DNA from 3 places in the Micromonospora sp. LZ37 genome. Region 2 is predicted to be linked to each of the others. Evidence: riboswitches for the same ligand, from Rfam matches in the RefSeq annotation. Region 2 holds a riboswitch; each other region holds the start of a gene.

Region 1 (6,625 bases), on a different contig from region 2:
TCCGCCCGTCGCCGGGCGTGCCCTCCGGGTGCACGTGCAGGTACGCCAGGTCGCCCTGGCGCAGCGCCACCAGGTGCCCGTACGCCCCGAGGTAGGGCTGGAGGTCGGTGACCGGCTTCCCGTCCCGGCCGACGGTCAGGGTCAGCCGGCTGGTGCGTCCCGGTTCGGGCGTGCCGGTGAGGGTGACCGTGTAGCCGTCGACCGTGGTGCTGGTGGCCGGCGCCGGCAGCGGCCGGGGGTCGAGCCGGCCGGGGACGGCCACGTCCACGCCGAGGGTGAGCGGCTGCCCGCCGGTGGGGGTGAAGTCGGCGAAGGCGCGCCAGAGGCCGGGCCCGCCCAGCGGCGACTCGACCCGCCAGGTGCCGTCGGCGTCCAGCTCGGGGTGGACGTGGCGGAAGCCGGAGAGGTCGCGCCGGGCGACAATCAGGTGCATCCGCTTGTCGTGTGCCACGTCGTAGCGGGTCACCGGCGCGCCGTCGGGGCCGCTGATCCGGAAGGCGAACTGCCCGGCGGGCGCGTCCACCGGTTCCATCGTGTAGCCGCGGTCGGAGACGAGCAGCCCGCCGGGCAGGTGGGTGGCCGCGTCGGCGGCGCTGCCGTGCCCGTCGTCGGTGGCGCCGTGGTCGGTACCGGTGGAGTCGTGGCGGGTCTCGGCGGCGGGGGTGACGGGGTCGGCCAGGTGGCCGACCCCGTACGACGCGCCGAACACCGCCGCGAGGCCGAGGGCGAAACCGCTCAGCTTCGTCGCCGTGTTCATGGTGCTACCTCGGTTTCCGGGTGGGTGACCCGTCACGCCTCGACGAGGTCGTAGCCGGCCTCGTCGACCGCGGCGCGCACGGATCCGGTGTCCAACGGGCCTTCGCTGGTGACGGTGACCCGACCGGTGGCCAGGTCCACCTGGACGTCGCGGACGCCCTCGATCGCGCTCACCTCGGTGCTCACCGAGTTGACGCAGTGCCCGCAGGTCATGCCCTGCACCTGGTACGTGGTGGTGACCATGGCAGTTCTCCTCTCCCGTCCATCCTATACCCCCCTGGGGTAGGTCGCCCTGGGACCGTAGCATACCCCCCAGGGGTACGCTATCCTTGCCGTCATGACCACACCGAGCACCCCGATCCGGGGCTACACCGCCAGCAAGGACCAGCTGCTCGCGCGGCTGCGCCGTGTCGAGGGCCAGGTCCGTGGCGTGGAGAAGATGGTCGACGACGACCGGTACTGCATCGACGTGCTCACCCAGATCTCGGCGATCCAGGCCGCCCTGGACAAGGTCGCCCTCGGCCTGCTCGACGGCCACGCCCGGCACTGCATGCACGAGGGTGCGGCCGAGGGTCGCGCCGACGAGATGGCCGACGAGATGATGGCCGCCGTCGGCCGCCTGATGAAGCGCGGCTGACCCGTCCGCACCGGCGGCCGGGCCGGCCTCCGCGCCGCTGAGCCGAGCGGGGGTGCCGGGCAGACCCGACACCCCCGACCGACGTGGTGCGGGCCCCGGGCCGCTCAGAGCCGCCCGAGGATCTTCCTCATGGTGTCGATCTCGCTCTGCTGAGCGGTGACGATCTGCTGCCCCATGGCCTTGGCGTCGGCGTTGGCGCCGCCGGCGATCTCCTGCTTCGCCATGGTGATCGCGCCCTCGTGATGGGCGATCATCATGGTCAGGAACTGCCGGTCGAACTCCTTGCCAGAGGCTGCCGCGAGCTTCGCCATGTCGGCCTCCGACATCATGCCCGGCATGCCGTGGTCCATCCCCGGCAGATGCCCACCGGACGGGCCGCCCGACGGGACGGGCCGACCCCAGGCGGCGAGCCAGCCGGTCATGGTGGCGATCTCCGGCGCCTGGGCGGCCTTGATCTGCGCCGCCAGCTTCCTGACCTCGGCGTCGCCGGCCCGGCTCTCCGCCAGCTCGGACATCCGCACCGCCTGCTGGTGGTGCGGGATCATCATCTGGGCGAACATCACGTCCGCGTCGCCGAAGGAGGCGGACGCGCCCGGGCTGGCGGAGGCCGGGGCGCCCGCGCTGGCGCCGGCCGGGGCGCCCGTGCCCGGCATGTCGTGGCCGGAGCCGGCCGAGTGGCCGCCGCCGCAGGCGGCCAGGGCGAGAGCGGCGGTGAGGGTGGCACCGGCCAGGGCGGCACGGCGCGCGAGGGTACGAGTGGACACGATCAGACCTTTCGGTGTGCGGTGGACGAGCAGCGGACCGGCAGGCGCGGCGGAAACCGCGCCGGGCCGTCCTATCTGCGCAGCACCGACACCGTGGCGAGGCGGAGCCCGACCGGGCGCCGGGGCGGCCCCCGTGACCCGGACGACGGCCGGACCGGTCGACCGGATGCGGTCGCGGACCGGGTGACCCGCCGCCGGCGCAGCGCCAGCAGCACGGCCGTCCCGAACGCGCCGAGCACCGCCAGGCAGACGCTCCAGAGCGTCGGTCCCCCGTCCGTCGGCGTGACGGGCAGCGCGGCGTGGTCCCGGGTCACGGCGGCCGGCACGACGGCGTGGTTACGGGTCGCGGCGGCCGGCACGACGGCGTGGTTGCGGGTCACGGCGGCCGGCTCCGGGGCGGCGGCGCCGTGTCCATCCGGACGAGCCGCGGCGGCCCGGGCGGGCTCGTCGTGGTGGAGGGGGCCGGGCCGCGTACCGGCGACGCCGGATCCGATCGGATGACCGGGGCCGACGTGCGCGCCGTGACCGATCGTGTGCATGGTGGCCAGGCCGAGCAGGGTGCCGGCGAGCAGCAGGAGTCGGGGCCACCACCCGGTCGGAACCGCGCTCGCCGTCCGCACGCCACCACGCTAACCCGGCCGGTCCGCGCCGGCCCCGTACGCCACGGATGCCGCCACACTTCGTGACCACCGGCTCGCCCTGCGCTGTCGGAGCCGGGCGCGGGCGGCGAGCCGGGCGGGCGGACCTGGTCTCTCGCTACCATTCTCCGGCGATGACCGTCCGCACCGAGCCGACACCGCCCCGCGTACCGCGCCGGGGCCGGACGCGGTGGGCGGGACCGTGGTCGTCCCTCGCGGCGCCGCGACGCCGCCGAGGCGTCTGCTCGCCGTGCGTGACGGTGGCGCTCGCCCGGGGTGACCCCGGGGGCAGTCTTCCGGTCGGCGTGTCCCGCCGGTGAACCCGCCGGCCGGCTGACCCGTACCCCACTCTGGATCGTTGGGAGAACCGCAATGGGCGCCGACCACACCCGTCCCGCTCCGTCCACTCCACCAGGAGTGCGACGGCTCCTCGTCGCGACGGTGGTCCCGCTCTTCGTCGTGACCGTGCTCGCCGCGCTGGTGCTCTGGCCCCGGGACGGCCGGGAGGCGAACAGCGGGGGTGACGTGCCGCGTTACCACGGCACGGTGACCCGGGTGCTGACCGAGCCCTGCCCACCGACGCCGGAACTGCCGGAGGGCACACCCGGGGCGGCCGACGGCCCGTGCGGCACGGTGACCGTCCGGGTGGAGCAGGGCCCGGACACCGGCCGGGAGGTCCAGACGCCGGTGCCGTCCGGCCCGGGCGCCCCGACGGTGGCGGTGGACGACGAGATCGTGCTGGTCAAGCTCACCGACCCGGCGGACCCCACGTCCAGCAGCTACAACATCGCCGAGCACCAGCGCGGCAAGCCGCTCGTCTGGCTGGTCGCCCTCTTCGCGGCGGCGATCGTGGCCTTCGGACGCTGGCGTGGCCTGGCGGCGCTGGCCGGGCTGGGCGCGAGCTTCGCCATCCTGCTCACCTTCGTGGTGCCCGGCATCTCGGCGGGCGGCTCACCGCTGCTGATCGCGATCACCGGCGCCGCCCTGATCATGTTCGTGGTGCTGTACCTGACCCACGGGATCACCGCGCAGACGTCGGTGGCGGTGCTCGGCACCCTCGGCAGTCTGGTGCTGACCGGTCTCCTCGGCAGCCTGGCCACCGCCGCCACCCACCTGACCGGCTTCGGCAGCGAGGAGGCCACCACGCTGTCGCTGTACCAACGCGACGTCGACCTGCACGGCCTGCTGCTCGCCGGGATCATCATCGGCTCGCTCGGCGTGCTGGACGACGTCACCGTCACCCAGGCGGCCACCGTCACCGAACTCGCCCACGCCAATCCGAGCCTGTCCCGGTTGCAGCTCTACCGGGCCGCCACCCGGGTCGGGCGGGCGCACATCGCGTCCACGGTCAACACCATCGTGCTGGCGTACGCGGGCGCCTCGCTGCCGCTGCTGCTCCTGCTGACCGCCGACAGCCGGGCGATCGGCGAGATCCTCACCAGCGAGTTCCTGGCCCAGGAGATCGTCCGGAGCGCGGTGGCGACCCTCGGCCTGGTGGCCGCCGTACCCCTGACCACCGGGCTGGCCGCGCTGGTCACCACCGCCGGTCGCGGCCCGGCCGGCGACGCGCCGCCGGCCGACCGCCCGACGCCCACCCCCCGGCCGCCGGCCGACCGGGACGCGGCACTGGAGGCGCTCAGCGCCCCACGTCACGGCCCACCGTCCACCCCGACCCCCGCGGGGTGGCCCGACCCGGAAAGGAACACGGACACCGCATGGTGACACTCCTCAGCGTGACCGCCGCCGGTGCGGCGGTTGTCGACCGCGTCACTGGTCACGCACCGTTATTGCGAAATAACGCTTTTAGTCGGGTTCTGGACGTAGATCCCCGGTACTCCTCTCGGGTAACCTCGCTGCCGGTCACCGCCGAAGGCGCGCAGCGGCGCCTGCGGTGCCGCCGCCCAATCGCCGCACGGCGAGCCGGGGAACCAGGTACATGGGGTGAATCCGCGCGAGCGGTAGGGACCACTTCCGTCCCGAACCCGTCAGCTAACCCGGTCGGCGGTCGACGGAAGGGAACACTGTGACGGCACCCCTGCGCCGCTGGTTGACACCGGCGGTGGCCGTGCTCACCGCTCTGGCCATCCTCACCGGGCCGGCCCCGGCGATCGCCGCCCCCTCGACGCCCACCCCCTCCGGGCACGAGGAGGACGAAGAGCCCGAACTGCTCACCGACGTCATCGAGCTGCGCAACCGCGAGTACAGCAAGGCGAAGTCGCAGCTGGAGAAGTCCAAGAAGCTCCAGCGGGAACTCGCGCTGGAGATCCGCCGCGCCGAGGAGGATCTGGAGGCGCTGCGGCCCCAGGTCAGCCAGATCGCCGCGCAGTCCTACCGCACCGGGCGGATCGGCGCGGCGGCGATCCTGCTGGACAGCAAGGCGCCGGACACGTTCCTCAAGCGGGCCTCCGCGCTGGACGAGCTGAACATGGTCAACGCGCAGAAGCTGAGCGAGGTCACCTCCGCCAAGACCCGCGCCGAACGGGCCAAGCTGGCGCTCGACGGCGAGGTGCGCCAGCAGCAGAAGCTCACCAACGACATGGCCCGGGAGAGCCGGGAGGCGGAGAAGGCCCTCGCGCTCGTCGGCGGCAAGGGCTTCACCGGCGGCCTGGTGTCGGCCGAATCCCCGGTGGCCCGGATCGCGCCGGGCCGGACGGCGGACGGCGGCTGGCGCCCCGAGGGACGTACCGAGGACGACCCCACCACCTCCGGCCTGATCACCCCCCGCACGCTGCACGCGTACAAGGAGGTCCGGCGGGCCGGTTTCAAGCGCTTCGTCGGCTGCTACCGGCCGGGCGGGCCGTGGGAGCACCCGAAGGGCAAGGCCTGCGACTGGTCGTTGCAGAACAGCGGCTTCTCCCCCTGGTACAACAACGACACCCGCCGGTACGGCAACGACCTCGCCGCGTTCCTGATCCGCAACGCGGACCGGCTCGGCATCTACTACGTCATCTGGAACCGGCAGATCTGGTTCCCGGCGACCGGGTGGAAGTCGTACAGCGGCCCGTCGGACCACACCGACCACGTGCACATGTCGATGCTCTAGCGACACCGCGCAGTCCGAGGGCCGTCCCGCCGCGTGCGGGGCGGCCCTCGTCGTTCGGGCCGGATCAGCCGGCGACCACGGCCGGGCGCCCGCCCTGGGCCGGCGGCGGGACGACGGCGGCAGCGGCGGCGGGGACCGCCGCCACCGTCCGGACCTCACCGGCGGCGAGCCGGTACGACATCCCGACCACCGCGCACCGCCCGGCGGCCACCTCGGCGGCGAGGGCGGCGGAGGAGCCGAGCATGGCCTCCACGGTGTGGGCGATGTGGATGTCGACGATGCCGTCGACGTCGTCCACGCCCTCCTCGGCCGCCCGGCGCAGGCTCGGCCCGACCGCGTCCACCACGGCCCGGAGGTGCCCGGTCGGCGGCGTGCCGGTCCGGGCGGCGTCCCGGGCGGCCTGCACGGCTCCACAGGAGTCGTGGCCAAGCACCACCACCAGCGGGGTGCCGAGCACGGTGACGCCGTACTCGACGCTGCCGAGCACCTCGGGGCCGACGGTGTGCCCGGCGGTGCGGACCACGAAGAGGTCGCCCAGTCCCCGGTCGAAGATGATCTCGGCGGCGAGGCGGGAGTCGGAGCAGCCGACGATCACCGCGAAGGGGTTCTGCCCGTCGGCGACGGCGGCCCGGTGGCCGGCGTCCTGGTTGGGGTGGCGCGGCGTGCCGGTGACGAACCGCCGGTTGCCGGCGTGCAGCTCGGCGAGCGCCTGGGTCGGAGTGGTCGGGGCCATTCCCTCACCTCGGTCCGTGGTCGGGTCGGTCAACCGGCCGGCGACGGAGGCGGC
Region 2 (6,625 bases):
CAGCACGGCGGGTACGACCACCCCGCCCGCGGCGGCGGCGACCGGCACGGCGGCGCGGCGCGGATCGCGCAGGTCACCGGCGACGAACTCCCGCTTGAGTTCGAGCCCGGCGACGAAGAAGAAGATGGCGAGCAGGCCGTCGGCCGCCCAGGTGGCGAGGCTGAGGTCGAGGTGCAGCGCGGACGGGCCGACCGTGAGGTCGCGCACCCACCGGTAGCCCTCCGCCCAGGGCGAATTCGACCAGATCAACGCAAGCAGCGCCCCGATGAGGAGCAGCGCGCCGCCCACGGTCTCCTTCCGGAGGATGGCGGAGATGCGGCTGGTCTCGCCCCACGAGTGTCGGGCGAACAGGCTGGTACGGCGCCGGGTGGCGTCGGTCACGGAAACTCCTCGTCGGCAGGGGTCGCGTCATCCATCGCCGACCAGACTTCCCGGCACACCTCGGCCAACCCTATCCGCCACCGCGGCGGACACATCGACCGTCGCGACGACCCGCGCTCGTGGTCGGGCGCGGTGACTCCCCTGGTACCCGGCGGCCGCCCGGCGAACCATGCCGGAACCTGGTCCATCCCCCGACCGGGGGCGGCGGCTTACCCGGGGGCGAGTCGGGTATGCCCCCGCGTGGGCCAGTGGTGGGTGCTCCTCGTGGTGGTGGTCTGGCTGGCGACCGGGCTGCTGACCGCGGCCGTCTTCGTCACCCGAGGCGGGCACCGCAACCTGCTCTGGTACCTGGTCGGGGGGCTGCTCGGGCCGATCTTCGTACCCATCGCTCTGGAACGTGGCCGGGCGGGCATTCGGCGGGTCGAGGTGCGGTCCCGGCCGCCCGCGCCGACCGGGACGGGGTTGCGGGTCCTCGTCGGCCTGGACGGCTCCCCGGACTCCGACCGGGCCCTGCGCGCCGTGGTGCGCACGCTGAGCGGCACCGCCAGCGAGCTGGTGCTCGTCGCGGTGACCAGCCCGGACCTGGTCGACGCCGAGGCGACCGACGAGGAACGGCGGGCCCGCCGGATGCTCGACGAGCGGGCGGACGGACTGCCGGCGGAGTTGCCGCGGCCGAGCATCGAGGTGGTCGTCGGTCATCCCGCGGACGGGCTGCTGGCGGTGGCCGACTCCCGCGACGTTGACCTGCTTGTCGTGGGTCGGGGCGGTCACGGGCTCGGGGAGCGACTGCTGGGCAGCGTCGCGGAGGACCTGGCACACCGTTCTCCCCGCGCCGTGCTGCTCGGCAGTCTGCCCGACCGGGCGGCGTCGTCTCCGCCTCGGGAGGGGTGAACGGGCGCGCGACGGGCACCCGGCGGCGAGGCGTTGCCGGGCCGGCGCGGAAGCGTCAGCGCCCGGCCGCGGGCGGCGGCCGGGCGCTGACGTGTTCGGGTGTCACCTGCCCGTCCGGTCCCCTGCGGGGCCGGACGGGACGGGATCAGAGGGCGAGCTTCTGACCCGGGAAGATCAGGCCCGGGTCGGCCCCGACGATCCCCCTGTTGCGCTCGTACAGCGCGCGCCAGCCACCGGTCAGGTCCCGGGCGTCGGCGATCTTCGCCAGGGTGTCGCCCGGCTTGACGACGTGGACCTTGCCCGTGCCGGCCGGTGCGCTGCGCCGCTGGCTGCGGCTGCTGGGCTGTTCCCCACGCGAGGAGCGCTCCTTGGTGGCGGCTCGCGTGGCGCGCCGCTCCGACTTCTGCGACTTCTCCGAGGCGGCGTAGCTCCGGGTCGAGCCGCCCTTCTTGCCGCAGGTCGGCCAGGCGCCGATGCCCTGGCCGTCGAGCACCTTCTCGGCGATGGCGATCTGCTCGCCACGGCTGGCCAGGTCGGCGCGGGCGGCGTACTTCTTGCCGCCGTAGCCGGCCCAGGTGCTCTGCGAGAACTGCAGGCCACCGTAGTAGCCGTTCCCGGTGTTGATGTGCCAGTTGCCGCTGGACTCGCACTGGGCGATCGCGTCCCAGTTGACGCCGGCGGCGCTGGCCGGGGAGGCCGGGGCGAGGATGGCCGCGACCCCGGTGACCGCGCCGACGGCGAGCGTGCCGACGGCGATGCGGCGCGAGCTGACCCGTCGGTGACGGGCGGTGTATTCAGTTGCCATGTGGATTCCTCCACGCCGACGAGGTGAGCTGTCGGGTTCGGGCCGAGGAGCCCGGCCGCCGCTGGCGGCTTCACCCCGAGGTGACGTGCACCGAGGAACTAGTGGGTCCCCCGCTCCATGCCTGGTGACAGGGTCGCGCGGCCAGCGGCATGGATTAGGCGTTACCGACCGTGGTGTCCGCGATCGCGGACCAGAACGACGTTAGGGAGAGTTTCGGCCGATTGCCCACTTCTTGTGAAGTTCTTCACCCGGTCAGGCGAAGGGCCCCCGCGCCGGGCTGCGGACCGTGCGGGCGTGTCGACAATGCCCCGCCGTAGCGGCCGGGGATGAGCGACGTCACCGGGTCCCCGAACCGACCGAGGTGGCAGCGGGTGTCAGGATGGGTAGGAACGCCGGCAGGGTCGACCGGCCCGGGAACTGGAGGGCCGAATGGGGTTCGGTCACAGGTGAGCGCGCCTACGGGGGACCTGTTCGCCGCCGGTGGCGACACCGGGCGGTTGATGGCTCGCCTCGACTGGTCCGGCACCCCCCTGGGGGCCGTCGACGGCTGGTCGCAGAGCCTGCGCGCGGCGGTGCGGATGGTGCTGTCGTCCCGGTACCCGATGCTGCTGCTCTGGGGTGACCGCTTCACCCAGCTCTACAACGACGCGTACTCGGCGCTGATCGGGGACAAGCATCCCGCCGCGCTCGGCGACGACGTCCGGATCACCCTCGCCGAGGGCTGGGACGTGCTGCGGCCCCTCATCGAGGAGGCGATGGCGACCGGCGTGGCGAGCTGGGTTCCCGCCCTGCGGCTGCTGCTCGACCGGGCCGGCTACCGCGAGGAGGCGTACTTCAGCGTCTCCCACGCGCCCGCGCGTGACGACGACGGCCGCACCGTGGGCATCCTCACCGTGTGCAGCGAGGTCACCGAGCAGGTGGTCGGCGAGCGCCGGCTGCGCCTGCTGCGGGACCTGTCCGTGCACGGCGGCGGGCAGACCGTCGACACGGGGGCCACCTGCGCCGGTCTGGTGGAGGCGATCGCCGGGCATCCGCTCGACGTCCCGTTCGCGGCGATCTACCTGCGCGAGGACGGCCGGCTGCGGCGGGTCGCGCACGCCGGCGCGGCCGTGGTCGGCGCCACGCTTCCCGCCGTGGTCGAGGCCGCCGGCGACACCGGCGGGTGGGGGCTGCCGGCCGCCGCGTCGGGTACGACCACCGAGGTCACCGACGTCGCCACGCGGATGCCGCTGCCGGCCGGGGCGTTCGACGATCCGGTCCGGGTGGCGCTGGCCCTGCCGCTGCCCTCGGCCGAGTTGGACCAGCCACTCGGGGTGCTGCTGGTCGGGGTGAGCCCCAGCCGCGGCCTCGACGAGGCTTACCGGTCGTTCTTCCAGCTGCTCGCCCAGCAGGTCTCCTTGGCGGTACGCAACGCCCGGGCGTACGAGGAGGAGCGGCGGCGGGCCGAGGCGCTGGCCGAGCTCGACCGGGTCAAGACCACCTTCTTCACCAACGTCAGCCACGAGTTCCGCACGCCGCTGACGCTGATGCTCGGTCCGCTCGGTGACGCCCTCGCCGACACCGACGAGCCGCTGCCGCCCGCGCAGCGCGAGCGGATCGACCTCGCCCGGCGTAACGCCGGCCGGTTGCTCACCCTGGTCAACAGCCTGCTGACCTTCTCCACCCTGGAGGCGGGGCAGGCCCGGGCCGTCGCCCGCGAGGTCGACCTGGCCGCCGTCACCGGGGAGTTCGCCAGTGTCTTCCGGGCGGCCGTGGAGCGGGCCGGGCTGCGGTTGGTGGTGCAGTGCCCGCCGCTGCCCCGCCCGGTCGCGGTCGACCCGGCGCTCTGGGAGCAGATCGTCACGAACCTGCTGTCCAACGCGTTGAAGTACACCTTCGTCGGGCGGATCCGGGTGGCGTTGGAGCACGACGAGCGCGAGGTCCGGTTCACCGTCTCCGACACCGGTATCGGGATTTCCGAGGAAGACCTGCCCCGGCTCTTCGAACGCTTCCACCGGGTGCACGGGGCCCGCTCCCGCAGCCACGAGGGCACCGGCATCGGGTTGGCGCTGGTCCGCGAGCTGACCCGGTTGCAGGGCGGCGAGGTGCGGGTGGCCAGCGCCACCGGCGTCGGTACGACCTTCACCGTCGCCCTGCCCTGGACGGCGCTCACCGCGCCGGCCACCCCGCCCGCCGGGCCCGAACCGGCCGGGCTCGGCGAGGTCGCGCAGGTCGCCGCCCAGGCGGCGTTCGGTTGGCTCGCCGGATCCACGGACGGGCCGGCCCCGGCCGAGCTCGACGGGTCGGCGGCGGGGGCACCGAGCGGTGCGGCGCGGTCGACGCCGGCCGGCGAACCCGTCCCGCCCGGTGCCGGCCCGGCGGGCGACGAGCCGCGCGAGGCGCGGATCCTGGTGGCCGACGACAACAGCGACATGCGCGGCTACCTGGCTCGGCTGCTGGCCGCACAGGGCTGGCGGGTACGGACGGTCGGTGACGGTCGCCAGGCCCTCGACGAGATCCGCCGGAACCCGCCGGATCTGCTGCTCACCGACGTGATGATGCCCGGGCTGGACGGCTTCGAGCTGGTCCGCGCGCTGCGCCGCGAGGAGGCCACCCAGGCACTGCCGGTGGTGGTGCTGTCGGCCCGGGCCGGCGGTGAGGCCAGCGTCGAGGGGTTGGACCTGGGCGCCGACGACTACGTGGTGAAACCGTTCACCGCCGCGGATCTGGTGGCCCGGGTCCGCGTCCTCCTGCGCCGGGCCGGGCTGCGCACCCACCCCGACGAGCCGGCCACCGGACCGCCGACCGGGGAGTCCGCGCCGTCGGCCCTGCCGACCGGTCCGGGAAGCACCGGCGGGGGCGCGGTGGCCGCCCCACCCCGGCCGACGAACGGCACCGTCCGGCCGAGGAGCGCGGCCCCGGAGGACGGCCCCCCGCCCGCGCCCGCGGAGCCACCCAGCCGTCCGTCCGCGGTACCCGATGTCGACCTCGGCTGGACGTACCTGTCGGATCCCACCGCGGCGCAGGCCATGCGCCGCGACCTGCGGGTGGTCCTCGACCACCCGCAGGTCGACCCGGACGTGGTGCAGGACCTCCTGGTGGCCGCGTCGGAGGCGGTCAACAACGCGGTGGAGCACGCCCAGCGACCGAGCCGCCCGGAGGTGCGGGTCCGGCTGGAGGTCGACGCCGGCACCGTCCGGATCTCCGTGCGGGACTTCGGGACGTGGCGCGACCGGCGGCCGGCGATGGACCGGGGACGCGGCGCGATGTTGATGGACGCGTACGCGCAGGTGCGGATGTCCTCCACCGACGAGGGCACCACCGTGGTGATCGAGCGGCGGTTGACCGACCCGGTCGGCGGCCCGCCGGTCGACTGACCGACGGGCCGCCGGGCCGATGGCCTAGAGGGTCCTAGCCAGTCGCTCGGCCAGCACCCGGGCGAACCGGGCCGGGTCGGCCAGGTCGCCGCCCTCGGCGAGCAGCGCCATGCCGTACAGCAGCTCCGCCGTCTCGGTGAGGGCCGGCTCGTCGTCGCCGCGCTCGTGGGCGGCGCGCAGGCCGGTGACCAGCGGGTGGGTCGGGTTGAGTTCGAGGATCCGCTTGACCGGCGGCACCTGCTGGCCCATCGCCCGGTACATCTTCTCCAGCGTCGGGGTGATGTCGTGCGCGTCGCCGACGACGCAGGCCGGCGAGGTGGTCAGCCGGGAGGAGAGGCGGACCTCCTTGACGGTGTCGGCGAGCGCGCCGCCGAGGAAGGCGAGCAGGTCGGCGTACTCCTTGGCCTGCCGCTCCCGCTCCTGCCCGGCGTCGGAGCCCTCCGTCGCGGCGTCGAGGTCCACCTGGCCCTTGGCGATCGAGCGCAGCGGCCGGCCGTCGAACTGGCCGACCCGCTCCACCCACACCTCGTCGACGGGGTCGGTGAGCAGCAGCACCTCGTAGCCCCGGGCCCGGAACGCCTCCATGTGCGGCGAGTTCTCCAGCGTCGCCCGGGTCTCACCGGTGGCGTAGTAGATCTCGCTCTGGCCGTCCTTCATCCGCTCCACGTAGTCGCGCAGCGTGGTGAGTTCGGCGGCGTCGTGGGTGGAGGCGACGGAGACGACGTCGAGGATCGCCTCGGCGTTGTCCGGGTCCTCGATCAGCCCTTCCTTGACCACCCGGCCGAACTCCGACCAGAAGGTGCGGTACCGCTCGGCCTGCGCGGTGCGCATCTCCTTGAGCGTGGCGAGCACCTTGCGGACCAGCCGGCGGCGCACGACCTGGATCTGGCGGTCCTGCTGGAGGATCTCCCGGGAGATGTTCAACGACAGGTCGTGGGCGTCCACCACGCCCTTGACGAAACGCAGGTAGTTCGGCATGAGCGCCGCGCAGTCGTCCATCACGAAGACCCGCTTGACGTACAGCTGGACGCCGCGCCGGGCGTCGGCCATGAACAGGTCGAAGGGGGCGTGCGAGGGGATGAAGAGCAGCGCCTCGTACTCGAAGACGCCCTCACCGCGCATGTGGATGGTCTCCAGCGGGTCGGCCCAGTCGTGGGCGACGTGCCGGTAGAAGTCGCGGTACTCCTCCTCG
Region 3 (6,625 bases), on a different contig from region 2:
ACGCCATGGTCTTCCACGCCGCCCGGCGCCGGCACGTCCTGGACGCCGAGCACGAGGGGCTGGTCTTCGGCCGGCTCGACCTGCGCGACCGGCAGGTGCTGCACGTCGGGCGGCTCGGGGTGCGCGGCGAGGACGCCGAGACCCTGGTGGTCGACTGGCGTGCCCCGGCGGCCGCCGCGTTCTACCAGGCCACCCCGGCCGAGCCGCTGGGCGTGGTCCGCCGGCGCACGATCAGCTCCTCGGCGGAGAAGGTGACCCGGATCGAGGACGACCTGCTGGACCCGGGGGCGGCGCCGCCGGAAATGGCGGTGGTGGGCGACGGCGGGCTGCTGGCCACCCTGTCCCGGGCCACCGGCCGGGGCATGCGGGACATCGTGGCGACCATCCAGCGGGAGCAGGACGAGGCGATCCGCTCCCCCGGCTCGGGGGTCACGATCGTCTCGGGCGGCCCGGGCACCGGCAAGACCGCGGTCGCCCTGCACCGGGCGGCGTACCTGCTCTACTCCGACCGCAGCCGGTACGCCGGCGGCGGCATCCTGGTGGTCGGCCCGTCCTCGGTCTTCGTGGAGTACATCGCGTCGGTGCTGCCGTCGCTCGGCGAGGAGACCGCCACCCTGCACTCCCTGGGTTCGCTCTTCCCGGCCATGTCGGCGACCCGGACCGACCCGCCGGAGGTGGCGGCGGTGAAGGGCTCGCTGCGGATGCGCCGGGTGCTGGAGCGGGCGGTCCGCGACGCCGTGCCGGACGGCCCGGACGAGCTGCGCCTGCTCTACCGGGGGCAGCTGCTGCGGTTGGAGCGGCGGGAGCTGGACGGCATCCGGGACCGGACGCTGTCCCGGGGCGGCCGCCGCAACGAGGTGCGCCGGGTCGCCTTCGACGGGGTGTTCGGAGCGCTCTGGACCCAGGCCCGGCGGCTGAACATCGGCCGGCTGCCCGAGCAGCGCGCCTTCGAGGACGAGATCGTCGACCGGCCGGAGTTCCGGGAGTTCCTCAAGGCGTGGTGGCCGCGGCTGCACCCGCGACACGTGCTGGACTGGCTGGCCCGGCCGGAGCGGCTGCGCCGGTACGCCGGCGGGATCCTCTCCCGGGCGGAGATCGCGCTGCTGGACGGGGCGTACCGGACGCTGGGCACCGAGGGGCTGACGGTGGCCGACATCGCCCTGCTGGACGAGCTGGACGCGCTGCTGGGCAAGCCGATGAAGCCGGCGAGGCAGAAGCGGGACCCGTTCCAGCTGGCCGGCGGGGTACGCGAGCTGAGCACCTTCGCCGACCGGCAACGCGCGGCCCGGGCCGCGGCGCGGGAGCGCCCGGAGGACTACCGGGACTTCGCGCACGTGGTGGTCGACGAGGCGCAGGACGTCTCGCCGATGCAGTGGCGCATGATCGGCCGGCGGGGGCGGCTGGCGTCGTGGACGGTGGTCGGCGACCCGGCGCAGACGGCGTGGACGGGTGACCCGGAGGAGTTGAACCGGGCCCGGGACCAGGCGCTGGGGCGGCGTCGGCGGCACCGGTTCAGCCTCACCACCAACTACCGCAACTCGGCGGAGATCTTCGCGGTGGCGGCGGCGGAGATCCGCCGGCTGCACCCGGATCTGGAGCTGCCGACCGCGGTCCGCTCGACCGGCGTGGACCCGGTGCGGCGGACGGTTCCGGCGGCCGGGCTGCCGGCGGCGACCGTCGAGGCGGTGGACGCGCTGCTCGCGGAGGTGGAGGGCACGGTCGGGGTGATCACGCCCGTGCCACGCCGGGACGAGGTGGCCGGCTGGCTGGGCGACCGCGGCTCCCGGCTCCAGGTGGTGACCAGCCTCCAGGCCAAGGGCATGGAGTACGACGGCGTCGTGCTGGTCCGTCCGGGCGAGATCCGGGCCGATCCGGGGTCGGGGGTACGGACGCTCTACGTGGCGCTCTCCCGGGCCACCCAGCGGCTCACCACGATCGACGTCGCCGGCTGACCGGCGGCGGTTCAGGGCTTACTTGCACACATTGCGATGTGAGCATAGATTGGTCCGAGGCCCTGGCGGCGACGGAAGGTGTGGGCGTGGGCGCAGGTCATGACCACCACCACGGGTCGGTCGCGAACGCCGCGCACCGCCACCGGGGCCGACTCTGGGCGGCCTTCGCGCTGCTCGCCGCCCTCATGGTGGTCGAGGCGGTCGCCGCGTTCGGCACCGGCTCGCTGGCCCTGCTCTCCGACGCCGGGCACATGTTCACCGACGTGCTCGGCATCGGCATGGCCCTGGCCGCGATCACCGCGACCCGGCGGGCCGACCGCGACCCGCAACGCACCTTCGGGCTCTACCGGCTGGAGGTGCTCGCCGCGCTGGCCAACGCGGTGCTGCTCAGCGGCGTCGCGATCTACGTGCTGGTCGAGGCGGTCCGCCGGTTCGGCGACCCGCACGAGGTGCTCACCGGCCCGATGCTGGCCGTCGCGGTGCTCGGCCTGCTGGCCAACGTGGCCGCGTTCGCCCTGCTGCGCGCGGGGGCCCGGGAGAGCATCAACCTGCGCGGGGCGTACCTGGAGGTGATCGGGGACCTGCTCGGCTCGCTCGGCGTGATCGGGGCCGCGCTGCTGATCGGCGGCACCGGCTGGTGGTGGGTGGACCCGGCGGTGGCGGTGGCGATCGGCCTGTTCATCCTCCCCCGCACCTGGCGGCTCGGGCGGGCGGCGGTGCGCATCCTCGTGCAGGCCGCCCCGGAACACCTCCAGGTGACCGCCGTGCACGACCGGCTGGCCGCCGTCCCCGGCGTGGCCGAGGTGCACGACCTGCACGTCTGGACCCTGACCTCCGGCATGGACGTCGCCTCCGCGCACCTCACCATGACCCCCGGCGCCGAGGTGGGCACGGTGCTCGCCGCCGCCCGCAGCGCCCTGCACGAGGACTTCCGGATCGACCACGCCACCCTGCAGATCGAGCCCGGCGCCGCGCCCGGCGCGTGCGGCCCGTCGCACTGGTAGTGCGCCCGCGCCGGAAAAATTGGGCGTTGAATGCCGGATTACGCCACCTTTAACAGCAATCTCAGCAGTACCGTGAGTCACGAAGCGGGCGGGTGTCACACCCGTACCGGTAGGCTCGGCCCCGGCCTCCGCCCGGCGGCGCCCAAACGGTGCCGGCGGTGGCCGTCGCCTAATCGCCCGCAGGGGCGAGCCGGGGAACCACGTTCCTGGGGTGTATCCGCGTCAGCGGTAGGGATCTTCCGTCCCGAACCCGTCAGCTAACCCGGTCGGCGGCTGACGGAAGGGATGTGCATGCACGTACGAAAGACCACCGCGCGGCTCGTGGCCGCGGTCGTCGCGACGCTCGCGCTCGGCGTGTCGTCCGCGCCGATCGCCTCGCCGGCCACCGCCGCACCGACCACCCGGCTCGCCGCCCCCGGCGACGACGAGGGCGGCACCCCCGCGCTCCGCGCCCAACTCGAGACGGCCAGCAAGGGCTGGCTCGACGCCAAGGCGGCGCTGGAGCGCTCGACCAAGCGCCAGCAGGAGCTCAACAGCCAGCTCAAGACCGTCGAGGCGGAGTTGGGCGTGCGCAGCGGCAAGGTCGGCGAGATCGCCGGCGTGGCGTACCGCACGGGCCGACTCGGGCCGATGTCCGCGCTGCTCAACAGCTCCAGCCCGGAGGGCTTCCTGGACCGCGCCGCGGCGCTGGAGACGGTCGCCACCAACGAGGACCGGGAACTTCGCGACCTGCTGCGCACCCGCGACGAGGCCAACCGCACCCGCGCCGAGCTGGACAAGGAGATCGTCGAGCAGCGCAAGCAGATCACGGTGATGGCCAAGCGCAAGCAGCAGGCCGAACGGGCCCTCGCCGTGGCCGCCGCCGACAAGCCCGCCGCCACCAGCGGCGGTGGCTCCGCCCGGGGCACCTCCACCTCGAACGCCAAGGCGGCGCCGCGCAACCCGGACGGCTCCTGGCCGTCCGAGTCGTGCAGCGTCAACGACCCCACCCCCGCCAACGGCTGCATCACCCCGCGCACGCACAACGCGCTCAAGCAGGCCCAGGCCGCCGGCTACACCCGGTACGTCTCCTGCTACCGCCCCAGCGGCTCCGGTGAGCACCCGAAGGGCCGGGCGTGCGACTTCGCCGCCCAGAAGAACGGCTTCGGCGGGGACGCCACCGGCGGCGACCGGACGTACGGCAACAACCTGGCGGCGTACTTCATCCGCAACGCCGACCGCCTCGGTGTCCTGTACGTGATCTGGTACCGCCAGATCTGGCTACCCAGCAGCGGCTGGAAGTCCTACAGCGGCGCGAACGGCGACCCCTCCAGCGACCACACCAACCACGTACACCTCTCCATGTACTGATCCCGGCCCCCGGTGTGGATCATGCAGCCGTGGTGCGGTGCGAAAGCCCCGGAGCGGGGCGGGACGCCCACCACACCTGCATGATCCACCCGGGGCGGTGGGGCCAGGTCAGGGGGTCTCGGGGGTCAGGGCGGGGCCCAGGCGGGTGGCCAGGGCGAGGTGGGCGGCGCGGGCCTGGCGGAAGGCGTAGCCGAAGAGGGGGGCCGGGGCGGCGAGGGTGATCTCCACGTCGATCCGGAGCAGGCCGGACTCCTCCCGCAGCCGGGTGTGGTTGCGGACCGTCGTGCCGGGCTGCTGGCGGGCGACCGTGACGATCTCGTCGTCGGTGACGACCAGGACGTCCGCCTGGTAGGTGACCGGGAAACGCAGCGGGCCCAGCTCCAACCGGTCGGTGATGGCGTAGCTGGCCCGGGCGCCGGGGCGGGCCGGCAGTTGGCGCACCCGGACGATCAACGGATGCAACTCCCCCTGGCGGGCGGGGTCGCTCAGCAGCGCCACCGCGTCCGCGCGCGAGCAGCGTGCCTGGACCGTGTAGCTGAACGTTTCCCGCCGGACCACCGCGCCTCCACACCCTCGTCGGTCGCCCGATCGTCCCAGTACGGGGAGGGACTGGCAACGGGGACCCGCCGCGGGGCCGGGACACCACCCGCACGGCGTACGTCGCGGTGGTGGGGCGAGGTCGACCCACGGCAGGTGAGGCGGCGCGGGTCAGGCGCCGGGAAGGACCTCCGGGGCCGCGTGGCCGGCGAAATAGGGCTCGGGGGCACCGAAGAGGCCGAGCAGCCCGGTGACCCAGAGCTGGCGGTGCACGAAGCGGCTCGGCTCGGTGACCACCAGCTTGACGCCGCTGACCTCGGCGGTCTGGAACCCGGCCACCATGGCGCTGATGCCGACCGAGTCGATGAAGGTGACGAGCCGCATGTTGAGCTCGATCCGGGACGGCAGCCCCTTGGCGAGCACCTCGGCGATCGCCTCCCGCACCTCGTACGCGGTGTCGACGTCAATCTCACCCCGCGGGGCGATCTCGATGACACCACCCGGCATGACCGACTTCACGATCGACAGGCTCACGCGAGCACCTCCACTCGCCCGTCCACGGGCGCCTCATCAGTACGCGGGCCGCGACCGAGAGTATTCCCCCAACGGCCTCGGTCGCCACCCCTCGGGATGAGCAATTCGCGGATCCGGACCGACCGGGCCACCCTGTTCGGCATCGTTCCTGGTTCCGTCCGCTCCGGTGAGCGACCGGTCCGGGCCGCTCCAACCGTCCCAGGGTACCGGGCGCCGTCCACCCGATTCCCGATCCGGTTCGGTGCGGGCGAGTCCCCTGCCGCCCGGCGCGGGCCGCGGCCGGGGTTGCCCCGGCCACCTAGCCTCGGCGGCAGAAGCGTCACCACGACGAAGGGACGTTCGATGATCAGGAAACTGCTCGGCCTGGCCGGTGTCGGCGCGCTGCTCGCCCTCGTGCTGGCCTGCGGCTTCGGCGGCGGGGGCGGGGACGACGACGATGACGACGACGATTTCGCCCGCGCGACCGCGGTGGTCGTGGTCCGCTGAGGGCACGGCGTGAGTTTGCGGCGCGGCCCGGCTGGGCACTGGCGAGTGTGAGCGGACCATGACGCGCGCCGCAGAGACGTCGAAGTCCGAAGTGGCCGCAGGCTTCGGCACCCCGAGGAGGTAACCACGATGTTCGGCAGCAACCTGCTGGAGCGCCGCAGCAAGCCGGAGCGGATCGCGGACCAGGCATGGCAGCACCTCGTGTCGGCGGTCGGCTCGGCCGGCGACAGCGTCCGGGACGCCGCGAAGTCGGTCCGGGGCGGCGGCCCCGGCCTCGGCGACGCCGGCGACCTGGTCGGCTCGGCGGCCGACGAGGCCCGGCGCCGGGCGACGCTGGCCTTCGACGCGCTGGCCGGACGCCGACCGGCCCTGCCCTGGACCCTGCTGATCAGCGCCGCGCTGGTCGGCGCCGCGTTCGGCTGGGCCGCCGGCACCGCCGCGCGGGCCGCCGGCAGCCGCGACGGCCGGGCCGTCGACGACATCGAGTTCGTCGACGTGGATCGGCCCAACTCCCCGGTCGGCCTGGACGGCTGACGCTCCACCGCACAGGACACGCCCCGGCCGACGGACCAGTCGGCCGGGGCGTGTCGCGTCCCACGCCCCGGCATCTCTTTCGCGACGCGGCTCAGTCGAGGTGGAAGACGATCCCGTCGCCGACCACCGTGCGCCGGATCCCCAATCCGTCCACCGGCCGGTCCGCCGCGCCCCGCCAGCGGGTGTCCGCGGCGTAGCCGGGCAGCAGCACCACCGTGCGCACCCCCA

What was found. A riboswitch is a leader RNA that binds a small molecule or an ion and turns the genes downstream of it on or off. The one in region 2 is predicted to bind cyclic di-AMP.
Region 1: linked by a shared signal. The riboswitch ahead of AC5L3Z_RS21730 (coiled-coil domain-containing protein) and the one ahead of AC5L3Z_RS17225 (LysM peptidoglycan-binding domain-containing protein) in region 2 are both predicted to bind cyclic di-AMP.
Region 3: linked by a shared signal. The riboswitch ahead of AC5L3Z_RS23265 (coiled-coil domain-containing protein) and the one ahead of AC5L3Z_RS17225 (LysM peptidoglycan-binding domain-containing protein) in region 2 are both predicted to bind cyclic di-AMP.

The regions. Positions count from the first base shown of each region.
Region 1 is NZ_JCADBL010000011.1:32,911-39,535, forward strand. Features, by position in the region: gene AC5L3Z_RS21700 (DUF8832 domain-containing protein) at 1-757, opposite strand, end outside; gene AC5L3Z_RS21705 (heavy-metal-associated domain-containing protein) at 790-999, opposite strand; gene AC5L3Z_RS21710 (metal-sensitive transcriptional regulator) at 1,094-1,393, shown strand; gene AC5L3Z_RS21715 (DUF305 domain-containing protein) at 1,498-2,157, opposite strand; gene AC5L3Z_RS21720 (hypothetical protein) at 2,229-2,777, opposite strand; gene AC5L3Z_RS21725 (YibE/F family protein) at 3,168-4,517, shown strand; cyclic di-AMP (ydaO/yuaA leader) riboswitch at 4,684-4,814, shown strand; gene AC5L3Z_RS21730 (coiled-coil domain-containing protein) at 4,819-5,838, shown strand; gene AC5L3Z_RS21735 (carbonic anhydrase) at 5,903-6,571, opposite strand.
Region 2 is NZ_JCADBL010000007.1:286,754-293,378, reverse strand. Features, by position in the region: gene nhaA (Na+/H+ antiporter NhaA) at 1-381, opposite strand, end outside; gene AC5L3Z_RS17230 (universal stress protein) at 622-1,272, shown strand; gene AC5L3Z_RS17225 (LysM peptidoglycan-binding domain-containing protein) at 1,418-2,077, opposite strand; cyclic di-AMP (ydaO/yuaA leader) riboswitch at 2,076-2,248, opposite strand; gene AC5L3Z_RS17220 (ATP-binding protein) at 2,524-5,433, shown strand; gene htpG (molecular chaperone HtpG) at 5,458-6,625, opposite strand, start outside.
Region 3 is NZ_JCADBL010000012.1:107,536-114,160, forward strand. Features, by position in the region: gene AC5L3Z_RS23255 (HelD family protein) at 1-1,952, shown strand, start outside; gene AC5L3Z_RS23260 (cation diffusion facilitator family transporter) at 2,039-2,956, shown strand; cyclic di-AMP (ydaO/yuaA leader) riboswitch at 3,113-3,243, shown strand; gene AC5L3Z_RS23265 (coiled-coil domain-containing protein) at 3,248-4,306, shown strand; gene AC5L3Z_RS23270 (SRPBCC family protein) at 4,415-4,864, opposite strand; gene AC5L3Z_RS23275 (STAS domain-containing protein) at 5,015-5,377, opposite strand; gene AC5L3Z_RS23280 (hypothetical protein) at 5,720-5,863, shown strand; gene AC5L3Z_RS23285 (hypothetical protein) at 5,993-6,397, shown strand; gene AC5L3Z_RS23290 (hypothetical protein) at 6,489-6,625, opposite strand, start outside.